Regions from separate parts of the Lacimicrobium alkaliphilum genome, predicted to be linked through region 2. Evidence: predicted binding sites of a transcription regulator. Region 2 holds the regulator's gene; each other region holds the start of a gene.
The links. Region 2 encodes FNR, which switches genes on or off when oxygen is low (the NO sensors DNR and NnrR bind a similar motif). Its sites were predicted from a motif close to TTGATCTAGATCAA; they were not measured.
Positions count from the first base shown of each region.

Region 1: the regulator FNR is predicted to act here: its motif matches at 3,588-3,601, upstream of AT746_RS06825 (nitrate reductase subunit alpha).
Region 3: the regulator FNR is predicted to act here: its motif matches at 2,295-2,308, upstream of ubiT (ubiquinone anaerobic biosynthesis accessory factor UbiT).

Region 1 covers NZ_CP013650.1:1,500,091-1,505,712, forward strand. The annotation lists gene moeA (molybdopterin molybdotransferase MoeA) at 1-534, opposite strand, end outside; gene narL (two-component system response regulator NarL) at 531-1,187, opposite strand; gene AT746_RS06820 (ATP-binding protein) at 1,549-3,384, opposite strand; gene AT746_RS06825 (nitrate reductase subunit alpha) at 3,724-5,622, shown strand, end outside.
Region 2 covers NZ_CP013650.1:2,123,038-2,128,659, reverse strand. The annotation lists gene AT746_RS09705 (DUF2987 domain-containing protein) at 1-449, shown strand, start outside; gene ttcA (tRNA 2-thiocytidine(32) synthetase TtcA) at 465-1,376, opposite strand; gene AT746_RS09695 (DUF4112 domain-containing protein) at 1,471-1,812, opposite strand; gene uspE (universal stress protein UspE) at 1,824-2,756, opposite strand; gene fnr (fumarate/nitrate reduction transcriptional regulator Fnr) at 2,877-3,608, opposite strand; gene AT746_RS09680 (sulfite exporter TauE/SafE family protein) at 3,693-4,379, opposite strand; gene ccoS (cbb3-type cytochrome oxidase assembly protein CcoS) at 4,369-4,548, opposite strand; gene AT746_RS09670 (heavy metal translocating P-type ATPase) at 4,545-5,622, opposite strand, start outside.
Region 3 covers NZ_CP013650.1:1,525,450-1,531,071, reverse strand. The annotation lists gene AT746_RS06970 (nitrate/nitrite transporter) at 1-260, opposite strand, end outside; gene AT746_RS06965 (U32 family peptidase) at 357-1,232, opposite strand; gene ubiU (ubiquinone anaerobic biosynthesis protein UbiU) at 1,242-2,237, opposite strand; gene ubiT (ubiquinone anaerobic biosynthesis accessory factor UbiT) at 2,363-2,848, shown strand; gene AT746_RS06950 (hemerythrin domain-containing protein) at 2,841-3,263, shown strand; gene AT746_RS06945 (bacteriohemerythrin) at 3,295-3,705, shown strand; gene AT746_RS06940 (HPP family protein) at 3,911-5,122, shown strand; gene nrdD (anaerobic ribonucleoside-triphosphate reductase) at 5,218-5,622, opposite strand, start outside.

The DNA of each region.
Region 1 (5,622 bases), 620 kb from region 2:
GTAAACGGTCACCTCGGCGATTCCCAGTGAGGCGAGCAGACCAATATCCACCGGGCTGATCTTGTGGCCCCGGGGAAGCACGATGTCCCCTGAGCGAATATCCTCGCCGCTGCGGCGAATATTATCACCGGCCTTAACGACGCTGTTAAAAGTAATGTTATCGCCTTCAGCCTGGCAGTTTTCCTGCATCATCACCGCATCGGCACCGTCCGGGATCACTGCGCCTGTCATAATCCTTACAGTCTGACCGGCGTCGAGGGCGCCATCAAAAGGTTCACCGGCAAAGCTTTTGCCAATTAATCTCAGGGTGTTGCTTTGCTTAAGGTCTGCAGCCCGCAGGGCGTAGCCATCCATGGCCGAGTTATCAAAAGGCGGAACAGAAAATTCTGAGCGTACCGGTTCACTGAGGATCCGTCCGCAGGCCTGTTCCAGATGTATATTTTGTGATTCGGTGGTGGCGGGTGTCAGTGCACTGAGCATTTTGTCCATGGCCTGTTCAACATCCAGCAGGCCATTGGTAAAGCAGTCTGTCATTCGTTTTTACCTTGTTGGTTAACCATCCATACCGCCGCTTCGACACGCGAGCGCAGGTCGAGTTTTTTCAGCAGATGTTTAACATGTACCTTAACAGTGCCATCTGATATGTCTAATTCACGGGCAATCAGTTTATTGCTCATGCCTTTTGCGATCAGTTTAAGGATTTCCAGTTCGCGGCTGGTGAGGCTGGCCAGCGCCCGGTTGGTCTGACGCTGGGGACGACGGAGGGCCGTTGCCAGGATCTCTGCCAGTTTCGGACTCATCACCATCTTGCCCAGTGTCGCTTCCTTGATCTTGGCAATAATGTCTTCCGGCTCCATATCCTTTAACAGATATCCATCAGCGCCGAGGCGAATGGCCTCCACCACATCTTCGTCGTTATCGGAAACGGTGAGCATAATAATACGTGCATCGACGCCGTTATCGCGCAGCGCCTTAAGGGTCTGCAGCCCATCCATGCCCTGCATGTTCAGATCCAGCGTAATCAGATCAGGGTCGAGTTCACTGGCCATTTCAATGGCCTGCTGGCCGCTGCCAGCCTCGCCGACCACCTCAAGATCCTCTTCCAGCTCAATCAGTTGTATCAGGCCTTTTCGCAGCAGTGGATGATCATCCACCATCAACAATTTTGCCGGGGTTTCGTTAAACATATTCTGGCTGTCCTTGAGTTATGGATACTCTTACTGTCCGTCAGGGTATTACCTTCTCTGGCCGATGCCAACTCTCTACAGGGAGTAGCTTTTACCCATTAGTGGTTAGTAGGGCGCCATATAGTTTAAATAAACAACACCAGCAAGAGTTCAAAAAGCGCGCAGGCAAGGCAAATTTTTGAAGGTTTAGTGGGCCTAAATCAAGAAAATTTGCCGCCGGATGCGTGCTTTTTGGGCCTCGCCCTAAAGAAGCGCCTGAAAAAGCCCCACTCTTCGTTCTGGCTGCTTGAAATAGTGTCGCTATTCCTGCGCAACCACGCCTTGATTGAAACTTTTTCAGGCAGCTCTGGTGTTTGTTTATTTAAACTATATGGCGCTCTAGCTCCTGAGTCTGACTAAAGCAGGCCGGGCGAAAGGTAAAACTGATTTCGGTGCCGCCATCAGCGGGCTGACTGATATTCAGTTGTCCACCGAGACTGCGCGCCCGTTCCATCATAATGGCCAGGCCATAGTGGTTTAGTTTTCCTTGTGGATCGCTGATCCCCACGCCATTGTCACGAACACAGAGTTGTACCTGTTTATCGTCTTCCCCCTGAGCGGTAATGGAGACATGAACCCTGGAGCCCTGAGAGTGATGAATGGCATTCTGACAAGCTTCGCGGGTTATTTGCAGCAGGTGAATCTCTTCATTTGGCGAAAAGGGGATGTTGCCTGCATTAAAATGCAGTATCAGTTGCATGTTGTCGGTACGACTCTGCAATTGTCCTAAACTCTGTTGCATGGCACTTTGCAGATCCTGGCCATCCATTTTCAGCCTGAAGGTGGTCAACAGCTCCCGCAGCTCACGATAGGCGGAATTTAACCCCAGTTTCAGCTCATCAATAACAGGTTCGACTTTATTGATGCCATCGGGCTGGCTGAGGATCTTCTGTAATCTCGCTACCTGAATCTTCAGATAAGACAAGCCCTGCGCCAGAGAATCATGCAGCTCACGGGCAATCACATTACGTTCATGCATCAATACCAGTCTGCGTTGCTGTTCCTGTTGGCTGCGCAGGCTCAGGCTGACTGCAATTTGCTCTGAGACTGAGCGGAATAATTGCTCCTGCCAGCTTTGCAATGTTTGCCCTGGCATCATTTCACACACCAGCACCCCGTAATTTTCTCCCGCGTGAACCAATGGAAAACTGACACTGTCAGGGGTTTGCGGGGTCTGATTCAGACAATCATCACAGCTTTGCTGGATACAGCGCAACGGCATAACCTTGTCGCGGCTGGGAATATGTTCATAGGGCTTATTTCCGGCTACGGTCATCAGGCATAGATCCACATCTTTTACGCTGGTGACGGCCACCAGTTTATTCAGCAGATGTTTAAAATTCGGGGGATTATCTGAGGCGCTGTGTAACTCCCGGGTAATGTCGTAGAGCATTTCCAGCGCGGCATTGCTGCGCTCCAGATCGGCCGTTTTGGCTTTGACCCGCTGCTCCATGGTGCTGTGAGATCGGCTGATGGCCTCGCTCATATGATTCAGGGTATGGCCGAGCAGGGAGAGTTCGTCTTTACCGCTGTCACTGGCCCTTCCGGTAAAATCACCACGGCCGATTTGCCGGGCGATATGAGTGAGTTGTGCCAGCGGGTGCTTGATATAGTGGTTCAGAATAAACATGGCGATGATCATCAACAGCGCCATAGCCAGTAACGCCAGTCCCTGAATCAACCTGATTCTGGCGATATTCCGTTCCGCATGGCGTTGATACTGGCTGACCAGCACTTCCAGTTTCTGTACAAAGCGATCCACCGCCTGTCTGATTTCAGTGTTAGGTATGGGTTTACTGATGGCTACTTCAAACAGCGGTTTAAGTTCATGGTTCCAGTGATGTTGCACGCTCTGATAAGCCAGGCTCAGTTCACTGGTGTGATCCTGTGTACCTGAGGTCAGGGTGTTGGATGAGAGCCTGCGTTCCAGTTCTGCCAGTTCGCGGCGTGCAGTCTGAGCGTCATTCTGCTGGATGGTGTTCAGCAGACGGTAGCTTTGCATCCTTATCGAACCTGAGACATTGACCGCATAGGCATCCTGTTCGGCACTGTCACTGATAAACACCGAACTGGTCATACTCAGTACCGCCAGCATGCTGATGGCAAACATCAGCAGGCCGATGCGATAGACGATAGAGCGATTTAACTTACTGAACATTCATAATTCCAAAAAATGGGCGGATCTGGTCATACAGACAGTTCCTTGGGAGTACCTCTAAGATTACGTGGCAGTGATTTCATCCACATCAATCATGGTCAGGTACCCTGCAAGCCCTTATTTTAACGTTTTTATCCCTTGTCAGACCCTACCTCTAAGGTGGTAGGCCTTCCAGTGTAGCCTATTCGGGCCCCATTGCGCTGTTGATACAGATCAATTTAACTGAATGCCAAGCCCTTAATATCGGCCACATACCCAAGTGACCTCAACAGTTACCCAAATGACCAGTAGGGGTGTATCACATTTACACCTGCAACCATTATAAAATAGGAGTCCGGCATGAGTCAGTTTCTGGACAGGCTGAAATACTTTAAACATATCAAAGGTGAGTTTGCCGGCGGCCTCGGCGTGACCACAGATGAAAACCGACAGTGGGAAGAGGGTTACCGGCAGCGCTGGCAACACGACAAGATCGTGCGCTCGACTCATGGGGTTAACTGCACCGGCTCCTGCAGCTGGAAAATTTATGTCAAGGACGGTCTGGTCACCTGGGAAACCCAGCAGACAGATTATCCCCGCACTCGCCCTGATCTGCCTAACCACGAGCCCAGAGGCTGTCCCCGCGGTGCCAGTTATTCCTGGTATATCTACAGCGCCAACCGGCTCAAATATCCTAAGGTGCGCAAGCGTCTGGTCAAGCTGTGGCGTCAGGCAAAGCTTAAGCACCGGGATCCGGTATTAGCCTGGGCGTCTATCGTAGAAGACCCGGCGAAGGCCAAAGAGTACAAGCAACAGCGCGGTCTCGGCGGTTTTGTGCGTGCCGACTGGAACGAAGTTAACGAGATTATTGCTGCATCCAATGTGTACACGGCCAAAACCTATGGGCCGGACAGGATCACCGGTTTTTCACCGATCCCGGCCATGTCGATGGTGTCTTATGCCGCCGGTGCCCGCTATTTATCACTGATCGGCGGTAACTGCCTGAGCTTCTATGACTGGTATTGTGATCTGCCTCCTGCTTCGCCACAGGTCTGGGGTGAACAGACCGACGTACCGGAATCGGCGGACTGGTACAACTCCAATTATATTATCTGCTGGGGCTCCAATGTGCCCCAGACCCGCACCCCTGATGCTCACTTCCTGACCGAAGTGCGTTACAAGGGTACCAAGGTGATAGGTATCACGCCGGATTACTCTGAAGTGGCCAAGCTTACCGATCAGTGGCTTGCACCCAAACAGGGTACCGATGCGGCACTGGCGATGGCCTTCGGTCATGTGATCTTGAAAGAGTTTTACGTGGACAAGCAGGTGGAGTATTTCACCGACTATGTGCGCCGTTATACCGATATGCCGATGTTGGTGATACTGGATGAGCATGAAGACGGTGGTTATACCCAGGGACGTTTCCTGCGCGCCTCGGATCTGGTCGACAATCTCGGTCAGCAGAATAATCCTGAGTGGAAAACCATTGCCGTCGATGAGCAAAGTGGCGAGCTGGTTTCCCCTAACGGTGCCATTGGCTATCGCTGGGGTGAAGAGGGAGAAAATGTTGGTAAGTGGAACCTGAAGCAGCAGGACGGTGACAGTGGTAAAGATGTCAGTCTGACCCTCAGTCTTAAGGAAAAGCATGATGACATCGTAGCGGTTAACTTCCCCTATTTTGGTGGTAAAGAACACGAATACGGTTATTTCCAGCATACCAGCCATGAGGCGGTGATCCCCCGCAAAGTGCCGGCGAAAACCCTGACACTGGCCGATGGCAGTAAAGTGAAAGTGGCCTGCGTATTTGATCTCACGCTGGCCAACTACGGGGTGGAAAACGGCTATAAGGATCCTAACTGTGCCTCAGATTTTGATCAGGATCTGCCCTATACCCCGGCCTGGCAACAGGCTATCACCGGGGTTAAACCTGAGCATGTGATCAAGGTCGCCCGGGAGTTTGCCGACACGGCGGCCAAGACCAGAGGCCGCTCGATGATCATCGTCGGTGCCGGTATGAACCACTGGTACAACATGGACATGAATTACCGTGGCCTGATCAATATGCTGATCATGTGTGGTTGTGTCGGCCAGAGTGGTGGTGGCTGGGCCCATTATGTGGGGCAGGAGAAACTGCGTCCGCAAACAGGCTGGACACCACTGGCCTTTGCCCTGGACTGGCAGCGTCCGCCCCGGCATATGAACGGTACGTCATTCTTCTACAACCATTCGGATCAATGGCGTTACGAAAAACTGCAT
Region 2 (5,622 bases):
CCCAGAAACAGAATATCGCCCTGAAGGTAACTCCCGAAAACCGCTTTACTGTGCCATCTGAGCAGGCACTGAAATTGGCCAGGGCGGTAGTCAATATTGAACTGGATGATATGGCCGATGATTGTGATATGTCGGTGCAACTGGAAACCACAGCAGAACATCTTAAATCTGATTACCCGTTGCACGAATTGCAGTCATTGCAGCGTCAGTACATGGCATTCTTCGACCAAATGGGTGGCTTTATGTCGTTTCTGATGCCAGAGGTGCGGGGTCTGATCATTCACTTTGCTCAGCAACCGGCGCAACAAGCTAAAATCGATGGTGGGATAGCACTGCCGGATATCAGCGACAATCAGTTGCGCCTGAGCAATCAATGGTTGGAGCAACAGAATGAGGCAGAACTGCAGTTGCCGGCCAAACCCATGCGTATTGTGGCCTGGGTTGAATAACAGATGAAATCTGACTTAACTCAGATTAATCACCTGCACTGCGGGAGCCATATCAGAAGCTGAAGAATCCGTCACCATCGGTTCAGGCTGATCAAAAGCAATATCGCCATCGGCAAAGGGGCTGTCCTGTGTCTGCAGACCCGCAAAATCAAACAGTCTGTTATCTGCCAGGTGTGAAGGCGTCACGCTTTGCAGTGCTCTGGCCATATTTTCAATCCTGCCGGGGTACTGTTTATCCCACTGCTGTAACATCTGCTTGATGACTTTACGTTGCAGATTCTCCTGTGAGCCACACAGATTACAGGGGATGATAGGAAACTGCATGTGCTGTGAATAACGATCTATGTCCTTTTCAGCACAATAGGCCAACGGCCGGATGACCATTTGTTTGCCATCATCACTGACCAGTTTTGGCGGCATGGATTTGAGCTTGCCACCATAAAACATATTCAGCAGCAGGGTTTCGAGCATATCGTCACGATGGTGACCAAGAGCAATCTTCGTTGCCCTGAGCTCTGTCGCCGTACGATATAAAATGCCGCGACGCAGTCTGGAGCACAACGAACAGGTGGTTTTACCTTCCGGGATCTTGTCTTTGACGATGGAGTAGGTATCTTCGGTCACTATCTTATAGTTAACGCCAAGCTGGCTCAGATATTCGGGCAGTACGTGGGCAGGAAAACCGGGCTGTTTCTGATCCAGATTGACCGCAATCAGCTCAAATTTGACCGGTGCAATGCGTTGCAGATACAACAAAATATCAAGCAGCGTGTAACTGTCTTTGCCTCCTGACAGGCAGACCATAATGCGGTCGCCATCTTCGATCATATTAAAATCTTCAATAGCCTTACCCACACCCCTGCGCAGGCGCTTTTGCAGCTTGTTAAAGCCGTATTTTTGTTTGGCTGTCAGCCCGGATAATTCCATCAGTATCTGCCCGGTAAAAATCAGGCGGCGATTATAACGAAATAAACCTGAGGGAGCTATTCGGCTGCTGGGCAATTATCTATGCGGATTGGTGCTACTGTTGTTGCCACCAGCTTTCTATCAACCGGAAGTTTGCCTGATTGGCCTTAAACAGCAGGTCGAACAGATCACCGATAACAGGCACTGAGCCTATAAGCAGATCGAGGAGAATATTGAACAGCATACGTGTCTGCATACTAAAGGGTACGCCCAATTGTCTGCCCAGCCAGAATATTCTCAGTGCAGGCAATAGCATAATTGCATCACCCAAAAAAGGTACCAGCCCAACCAGCGAGTCCAGTCCGAAGCGAATACCTAAAATTGAAAACCTGCTGTCTGTCAGCTCGGCCCAGTATTGCGCCGCTTTCAGCTCAGCAGGATATGCCTTCTGCGCCAATGACAGAGCCCTTATTTTTGCATCGGACTGATAAAGCCTTCCGGTTTCAGGGTCAATACATCGCAATCCAGTGCATCAATAACATGCTCGGCAGTGTTGCCAATCAGCGCCGCAGAAATACCATGACGGCCAACAGTGCCAAGCACCACAAGCTCAGCATCGATCTTTTTGGCAATGGAAGGGATCACGTCTTCCGGCAGACCTTCTTTGACGAAACAGTGTTCATCTGCCACGCCGTGGGTGCTGGCAAATGTCTGCATAGACTCGATATGATGCTTTTTCACCGATTCATTAAAATCGGAAGGATCAAACTCAGGGATCTCTACGGCAATATTTACCGGCGTACCGGGGTAGGAATTAACCAGATTAACCTGGCCCTTGAGGGTTCGGGCAAACGCCAGGGCTGTATGGGTCACCTGCTGGTTCAGTGACTGGTGATCCTTATCCTCTGTGCCCACATTGACCGCAGCAAGAATGTTACCTTGTTCGGGCCAGTCATGTTCTTTAACTAACAATACAGGTACAGGTGCTTTACGCATCAGATGCCAGTCAGTAGGCGTGAAAATGACCGATTTCAGGCCACCATGCTCATGAGTGCCCTTAACAACCAAATCATAATGGTTGTCGATCACCTCATAGATGATGCTCTCATAAGGGCGGTTATGCCAGACCACCTTGGCATCAATGGCGATATCCTTGTCTTTTACCTGAGCGTTGACCAGTTCCGTCAGCCATTCAGTTCTGTCATCCACCACGGCCTGGCGCATGGTTTCACGCTCATCAACCGATAACATGGTGGTCATTTCGTAGGAAAAATCATAGATAGACAGAAAGGCCGTAATACTGGCACCGGTCTTTTGTGCGATTAACAGGGCCCGATTCAGCGCTTTTTGTTTTTCCGTCGTCGGATCGATAACAACCAACAGTTTCTTGTAATTGACCATCTTCTGTCCCTTTTCAGTAAAGATGTTATAAGCCTATGTACAATCTAACTTTTTTTCCAATCTATCAGGTAAAAAACGGAGTCATTTTTGTTTCAGATCAAGGTTTAGTAACCCTGCCTGCTAATCTTTACCAGCTAATACCGGACTTTCTAATGCTTCTTTAAGTAATTCCGGCTTTAACAGCGTAATAAACTTACCATCCACCTGGATCATACCCAGCTTCTGAAAGCGGGTAAGCAGTCGACTGATGGTTTCTACTGTCAGTCCCAGATAGTTACCAATCTCAGCCCGGGTCATACTGAGCCTGAACTGAGTGGCAGAGAATCCACGCTGATGGTAGCGATTTGCCAGTTGTGTCAGGAAATAGGCCAGTCGCTGATGGGCCGTGCGTTTGTTCAGCAGTAACAACATGTCCTGATCCGACTGAATTTCGTTACTCATCATTCGCATGACCTGCTGTCTCAGTCGTGGCAGATCGCCGGACAACTGCTCAAGAGTCTGAAACGGGATCTCACACACCATTGAGGTTTCCAATGCCTGTGCGGCTGTCTTGTGAACCTTGTTGTTGATTGAATCAAAACCAATAATATCGCCGGGCAGATGGAAGGCCGTTATCTGTTCCTCTCCGTCACTGGCAAGGGCGTAGCTCTTAAACGAGCCTGAACGTACCGCAAATAAACTTCCCAGAGGATCACCGGACTGAAATAATTTGTCATTTTTCTGAAAAGGCCGTTTGCGCTGAATTATATTATCCAGTTTGTCCAGCTCACTACTGTTCAGGGTAAACGGCAGACAGAGCTGGCTGATACTACAATTCTGGCAACTGATGGCACATTCGCGATGCTGATTCATAAGGCGACTAAAGCTCTCAATAAATAAACTATTCCTGTATCAGCTTAGCATTAACTTGATACTGTTCACCAGCAGACTAAGGTCTTATCGCACGTATGTCTCAATTTGCCCCGCAAATTGGTTCAACAACATATACAGGCCAAAACCCAGCAGGCACAGGGCAATGATTTTTTTAGTCAGCCTGTGGCTCAGTAAGGGCTTAAGCTTATGGCTGACCACGCCGAGACTGATCAGCGCCGGCAGGGTGCCCAGCCCGAACAGGGCCATCACCATCGCACCGTTGAATGCGCTGCCGCTGGCCAGGCTCCAGGATAAGGTTGAATACACCAGGCCACAGGGTAGCCAGCCCCAGATAATGCCATAGGGCAGGGCTGCCAGTGGATGCTTAAAAGGCAGAAACTTTTTTGACAGCGGCACCAGCGGTTTCCAGATTTTGCCACCAAGCCTTTCAAGGATCGCCAGCCCCCTCCACCAGTCACCGATATAGAGTCCCAACGCAATAAGAAAAAGGCCACCGAACAGATTCAGTACCACCAGGCCATGACTCACCTGGTGAGAGAATATCGCCCCCAAACTGCCAGTCACTGCACCGGCGATGCTGTAACTAAAGATTCGCCCGGCATGGTAGCTCAACATGTAGGGCAGGGCAGACTTTTGTACAGGAATGGAGAAGGTCAGGGCACCAACGATACCGCCACACATGGCCACACAATGAACACTGCCGGCCATGCCAATCAGCAAGGCCGCCAGCCACAGCGACTCAGCGTTCATTTTGGTTGTTATCCTTATCGGCTTCTGGTTTGTCCTCATCAAACAGAATGCTAGTACCGTGACGTTCGAGATCTTCAAATTGGCCGGATTTAACCGCCCAGAAAAATACCACCACGGCCAGGGTGACCAGCAGGATAGCTATGGGGATCAGGATATAGAGAATGCTCACGAACGCGGCCCTTTATTTAATAATCGCACAGAGTTAGCTACCACCAGTATCGAGCTCAGGGACATGCCGATGACCCCCATCCAGGGAGTAAGATAGCCTGCCACTGCCAGGGGCAACACCGCCATATTGTAACCTAAGGCCCAGCACATATTCTGGATGATTTTGCGCCGTGTGAGTCTGGCCATAGCAAAGAGCTCCGGCAGCAGGGCCAGACTCGGTGTAACCAGAATAATATCGGCTGCATTCTTAGCCAGATCTGTGGCTCCACCAACGGCGACGGAGACATCGGCGGCAGCCATCACCGGCGTATCATTGATACCGTCTCCGATCATCATCACCGACTTACCCTGTTTCTGCAATGCCTGCAATTTCTGCAGCTTCTGCTCTGGAGAGCACTGGGCATAATACTCATCGATAGTCAGTTCATTGGCTATCCTGCGTACGTTTTCTTCGGCATCACCGCTGATAATAACCCGCTCATAAGAACTAAGCCGATTGAGCGTCTCTGTTGCATCCTCTCTGAGGCTGTCTGTCACCGTAAAGGCCGCCAGCAATTGGTTTCCGTTTTCCAGAAATACATTACAACCCTGCAGATCTTCAGGTACCTTGTTACGTATCAGTCTGGCACTCCCCAATCGGTAGCCTGTGCCGTTAACCGTTGCGCACAGGCCGTATCCCGGCCTGACTTCCACATCACTGACCTGTTCCGTTGTCGGGGCATCAAATGCCCGGGCGATAGGATGCTCAGAATGTTGCTCTATTGCACAGACAACAGACAGAATATGTTGTTGTGGGTGAGCAGATAAATTGTGCACAGCACTGAGACTAAAACGGCCCTGGGTGAGGGTGCCTGTTTTATCAAAAGCCAGCACCTTGATATTGGTGATGGTCTCAAGCAGATCCGCCCGCTTTAACAATAATCCGTGCCGGTTCAGACTGGCCATGGCACAGGTCAGGGCAGATGGGGTAGCGAGCCCAAGAGCGCATGGACAGGTCGCCACTAACACAGCGGCTGTAATCCAGAATGCATCAGGATTTCCGACCCAGGTCCAGAAGCCCCAGGTGAGGGCGGCT
Region 3 (5,622 bases), 600 kb from region 2:
AGCATCAATAATCCGAATACCCAGCGTCCGCCAAACCTGTCGGTTAATACACCGAGAAAAAGACGGCTGATTGAGCCGGTCAGAATAGGGGTTGCCATCAGCAGGCCCAGCTCTGTATCCGACAGGCCCAGCTCCTGCTTAAGCTGGATCCCCAAAATAGAAAAAATAGTCCAGACCGCAAAGCACAGCGTAAAAGCAAAAGTGCTCAGTCCCAGAGCACGCCGCTGGTCGGCCGGTGCCACACTTCCTGCTTCGATCATGCTGGCGCTCCGTTGTGCGTAAAGTTAAAGCATACGCACAGCGGCCCGCCTCCTCTATACAGATAAAGAGGCAGCCTCAGAACACAGGAATACCTACTATGGAGTAGCCAGGTTCATGCCGGCGATACTGTGCCAGTAACCGTTACAGTCGCGCTCTACTGTTTGGGGGCATTGCCCGTTCTTATTAGCCCGAAACTTCTCCAGCCAGTCCAGGGTATCAGCTGACAAGGGGCTTAAACGCACCACGTCCACCAGATTGTGCATACCGGCAAGATCATTAATCAGGTTGTAGCACTGGCCCGACTGGGTCTGAATACCGTTTAATACAAACAGCTCCTGCCCTTCCTGAGAGCGGGTCAGACGCCCGTTGGGGTAGTTAATGCAGCACAGTTCACACTGATCCTTGGGGCGGTTTTCGGAACGGGCGGTAAAACAGCGGGCCGAATAAGCCAGAGGCAGATAGCCATAGCCAAACACTTCCACTTCAAACTGGTTTCTGATCCCCAGCTCGTCACAGCCGCTCAGTATGTTTTGCAGCCAATCTCTGGACAGTTCCACCGGCATCACCCAGCGCTGCATCCCCAGCTTTAATAAACGGTGTAAACTGTGCTGGCTGTAACAGTTAATCGCCGGGCCTGCCACAAACGGCTTACCCTGCTCTGACAGCAACTGAATGGCGCCCACATCATTGGCCTCGATCAGAATATCGCCATTGTCACAATAGGTTTTTAAGGTTTTGACTTCGGAAGGCGCTTCCAGCAGCGCCATGGTGGACAGCACCACCTGTTTACCTTTACCGGCCAGCTCCCGCGCCAGTGCCACCCAGTCTTTGGTTTTCAGCTCCCGGCGCTTGGAGCACACGGTTTCGCCGAGATAAATGACATCGGCACTGCTTTGCATCGCCTGTTGATAAAATTCTTCCACCTGATTTTTAGGCCAGAAATACAGAATGGGGCCTAATGAATACTGCATTATTGATTCCTACTGCCATTTTCTGTGATACGCACCCAAAGAGGTCTGGCTGCCTTCGGATACCGCTTGCAGGCCCTGATTCCAGGCCGGTTGTGGATTAAAATTACCGCTGTCACGGGCACAGGCATCAATGGCCTGTCGCCAGATGCGGGTCACCTGCTCAACATAGGCCGGGCTGCGCTGGCGCCCCTCGATCTTCACCGCGCTGATACCGCACTGCATCAGCTCTGGCAGTAAATCCAGCGTATTCAGGCTGGTAGGCTCTTCAAGGGCGTGATAGACATTACCTTCCACTTCAAAACGGCCCTTACAGAGTGTTGGATAGCCGGCGTTTTCGTGTTTTTTGTAACGATCGATCAACACATCATTTAACCGGGACTCCAGCCCCTGTTCGGTTTCCTGCCAGCGCACAAAAGAAGCCGGTGAACAGGCGCCGGCCGTATTGGGAGACTCACCTGTCATATAGGAAGATAAATAACAGCGGCCTTCGGCCATAATACACAGGCTGCCATAGGCAAAGACTTCCAGCTCCACCGTGGTTTGCCGGGCCAGTTGTTTGACCTGATGAATTGACAGCACCCTGGGTAGCACCACCCGGCTGACATTAAATTGTTGCTGGTAGAAGTTGATTGCTACTGTGTTGGTGGCAGAGGCCTGCACGGAAAGATGCAGATCCAGTTGCGGGTAGGTATCACAGGCATACTCAAGCACCGCCAGGTCGGCCAGAATCAAGGTATCCGCGCCATTATCAACGGCGCTATCCACCGCATATTGCCAGCGCCGCCAGCCGTCCGGATGCGCAAAGGTATTGATAGCAATGTGCAGCTTTTTGCCATGCTGGTGCAGGTAATCTGCGGCTTTTGAGAGTTTATCACCGGTAAAGTTAAGACCGGCAAAATGCCGGGCGTTGGTGTCATCTTTGAGGCCGATATATACCGCATCGGCACCCTCAGTCACCGCCTTTTTCAGGGCCGGCATACTGCCCGCCGGACATAATAGCTCCATCAGTGCGCTCCAGATAAAAATACCCGGCAATTGTTACAAAACCAATCTGCACAAATATTGATTTAGATTAAAAAAAGGCGGGCTAAAGCTGACTAAACTATCGCTAAATATGATGTGAGGTAACCATGATTAACTTTCCTGTAGAGCCCGTTACGTTGCTCAGACCCGCTGTAAGACTGCTGAGCAGGATACCGGCAATGGTACAACAGCCCTGTGCCGGCAGATTACTGAATCTGGCGCTACACCAGCCCCTTGATGAGGGGGAGCTGGATTTTCTGGCAGGCAAAGTAATCAGAATCACCCTCACTGACATCCCCAAAAGCTGGTTTATCAGCCTGCGAGACAAGCGTCTGGAGGTGCATTTGTGTGGCAAAGAAGATGCCTGTATCAGTGGTGAGCTGGAGAATTTTCTGGCCCTGGCCTGTCAGCAGGTCGACCCTGATACGCTGTTCTTCCAGCGTAAGTTGTGTATCAGTGGTGATACCGAGCTGGGCCTGTATGTAAAAAACCTGCTCGATAGCCTGGAGCTTGACTCACTACCAGCACTGTTTGCCCGGCCACTGCAATACTACGCCAGGCGCTTCGATCCTAAGGAGGCATCCCATGCATAAATTTATTACGGACTTTTTTAATACCAATCATCAGGCACTGGAGCTGTTGTTTATTGCCTATCGTCGTCATAAAGCCCGCGATGGGGTCTACGCCCGTCAGTTGTTTGATAAATTCAAAGCCGGTATGCAGGAACATATTGGCTGGGAAGAAAATCTGCTGCTACCGGCACTGGAAAGCGCAAACCGCAAGAGCTTCCCCACTGACAAAGCCCGGGCTGAGCATCAACAGGTAATGCAACAGATAAACTGGATTGAGGGCCTGCTGGACAAAGGCGTTGACACCTCTCAGGATGATCTGTCGCTGGAATATATGCTCAATGATCATTTTGAAAATGATGAATTCAACCTGTATCCGGTCTGTGACAGAGTGCTGTCTGACGACGATACGGCGAAGATACTGATGGCGATTTACTAGGGCGAATTATCAGGGCCCGGAGATAACAACCATGTCTGACCATCAATTACTGCAGTGGTCTGAACATTTTAATCTGAGCGGACATCAGCTCATTAATGCTCAACATCACCAGCTTTTCGGGCTGGTGAATCAGCTCTATGACCTGATTCACCGAGGCGGGGATATCGAATCCATCATCTCGATTACCAGAGTACTACTCCAACAAACTGAAGGTCATTTTGCCGAGGAAGAAACGCTGTTTTACCGGCTGCCGCGAGACGAGCAGACCCTGCACCTGTTGCATCACAAACATTATCTGGAGGCGCTCAGCGCATTTCTCGAACGTCTGAACAGCGGCGTTGATATGTCAGTAGAGTCGATAACCGACCAGCTCCGCTCACTGGCTGACTGGTATCAGTCCCATGTTTTGCACAGTGACAGCAAGCTGGTTACAAACTGCTGAGCCTGAAACGCTTTTATGTCAATGGACAGATGAGCACCCGTCAACTAAACAACAGGCTTTATTTGGGTTACTGCCTTATCCAGCTTAAAACCCATAGCCGAAGTTCACCACAAGATCGGCGGGTTAAGTTATGACAAAAGGTCATTAGTGTTATACCAGCACATCCGTATAATCGCCGTTCTTATCATCATGTAAGCGGGTATAAATGAAAGGGCTTTTCTGGCAGATCTTTGACAGCTTTCTTAACCGCTCGGGCATTACCAAAGCGGACAGCCAGAAACTCTCCAGTATCCCGATCAGAGAGCGATTTAAAGTCGCTGCGGCAGCATTTCTGGCCTTACTGGTGGTGACCTACACCAGTCATTTGTGGCTGGCACCCACACCAGGTACTGTGATGCTCGCTTCTATGGGCGCCTCAGCGGTATTGCTGTTCGGCCTGCCCAACAGCCCTCTGGCCAGACCCTGGTCGTTTGCCGCCGGGCATCTGATTGCCGGTATGATTGGGCTGATGTGCTCACAACTGTTTACCGACATGGCGCTGATGGCGGCAGTGACTATTGCACTGGTACTGCTGGCCATGTATTTCTTTGAGTGTATGCATCCACCCGGCGGAGCCACCGCACTGGTACCGGTGATCGCCAGTCATGAAAGCCTGTTGGACTACCAGTTTCTGTTTACCCCCCTGATGCTCAATGTTTTTACCATGTTGCTGATGGCAATGCTGCTGAACCGTCTGATCCTGGGCCATAATTACCTGCCCCGGCTCAGAAAAAAATATGATCCGGTACACCTGCACCATGATCCCAGTCCGTTAAAGCGGCTGGGGTTGCAACCGGAAGATATTCTGCACGCTCTGAATCATTATTCAACGATTGTGGACATCAGCGAGCAGGATCTGGAACGCCTGTATCAGGAGGCGCAGATGCATGCCGTACAGAGAAAGCTGGGTGATATTCGCTGCAAAGATATTATGTCCGCTGATCTGATCACCGTTTCCCCTGATACCTCTTTGCAGGAGGCATGGCAAAGACTTAAAACCCATAAAATCAGAATGCTGCCGGTTACCGATAGCACTCAGCAGCTGTTGGGGGTAATTACCGTGGCCGATTTTCTTAAAGCACTGGGGCTGACAGACCTGTGGTCCGCTACCGGACAATTCTCAGCTCTTGCCAGTGCCCGGGCATTTAAACTGCAGAACAAACAGGTCGCCAATCTGATGGTGACAGAAGTGCGGGCGGTCAGTGCCGATGAACCACTGATTTCACTGATCCCAATGCTCTCAGATCAGGGCTTACATCATGTGCCGGTACTGGATAACCAACAAAAACTGGTGGGGATCGTTACCCAATCGGATCTTATTGCTGCGCTGTACGCGCAGCATCATGATGCATTGTTACAGGGCAGCGACTCCGACTGAATCAACACCTTGTTATACGTTCGACGGCGTATGCCGTTTTGCTGGCTGGTCTGCGCCGGACACAACGAAAACCATGGCCGGCACTGTCAGTGTTGTCAGGCTGAAACCGATGGTGCCTGCCCGGACAGAGTCCTTGCAGGTTGTTTATGATAGTGGCGCAGATCATGTTCTGTGCGTCTGCCCTCACTGAATGCTGACACACGCTTCAAGTAACCAATAACACGGGTGCCATAGTCGATATCTTCTGAGCCACAATCACTGCAACGGACCAGGCTGCGCTTGTCGATATGCTCGCAGTCATTACAGATAGTGATACGCACATTCACACAGAAATAATTGCAGCCGGTATGGGCGGCGATGTTGTACAGATTGAGAAAATTCTGCTCGCTGAGTTTCTCTTCCAGGTTCAGATGCAGGGCCGAGCCGCCGTCCAGATAACGGGTCATCTGTTCACCATGCAGCACAAACTTATCCAGATGGTTAATCTGCTCATCTTCTAC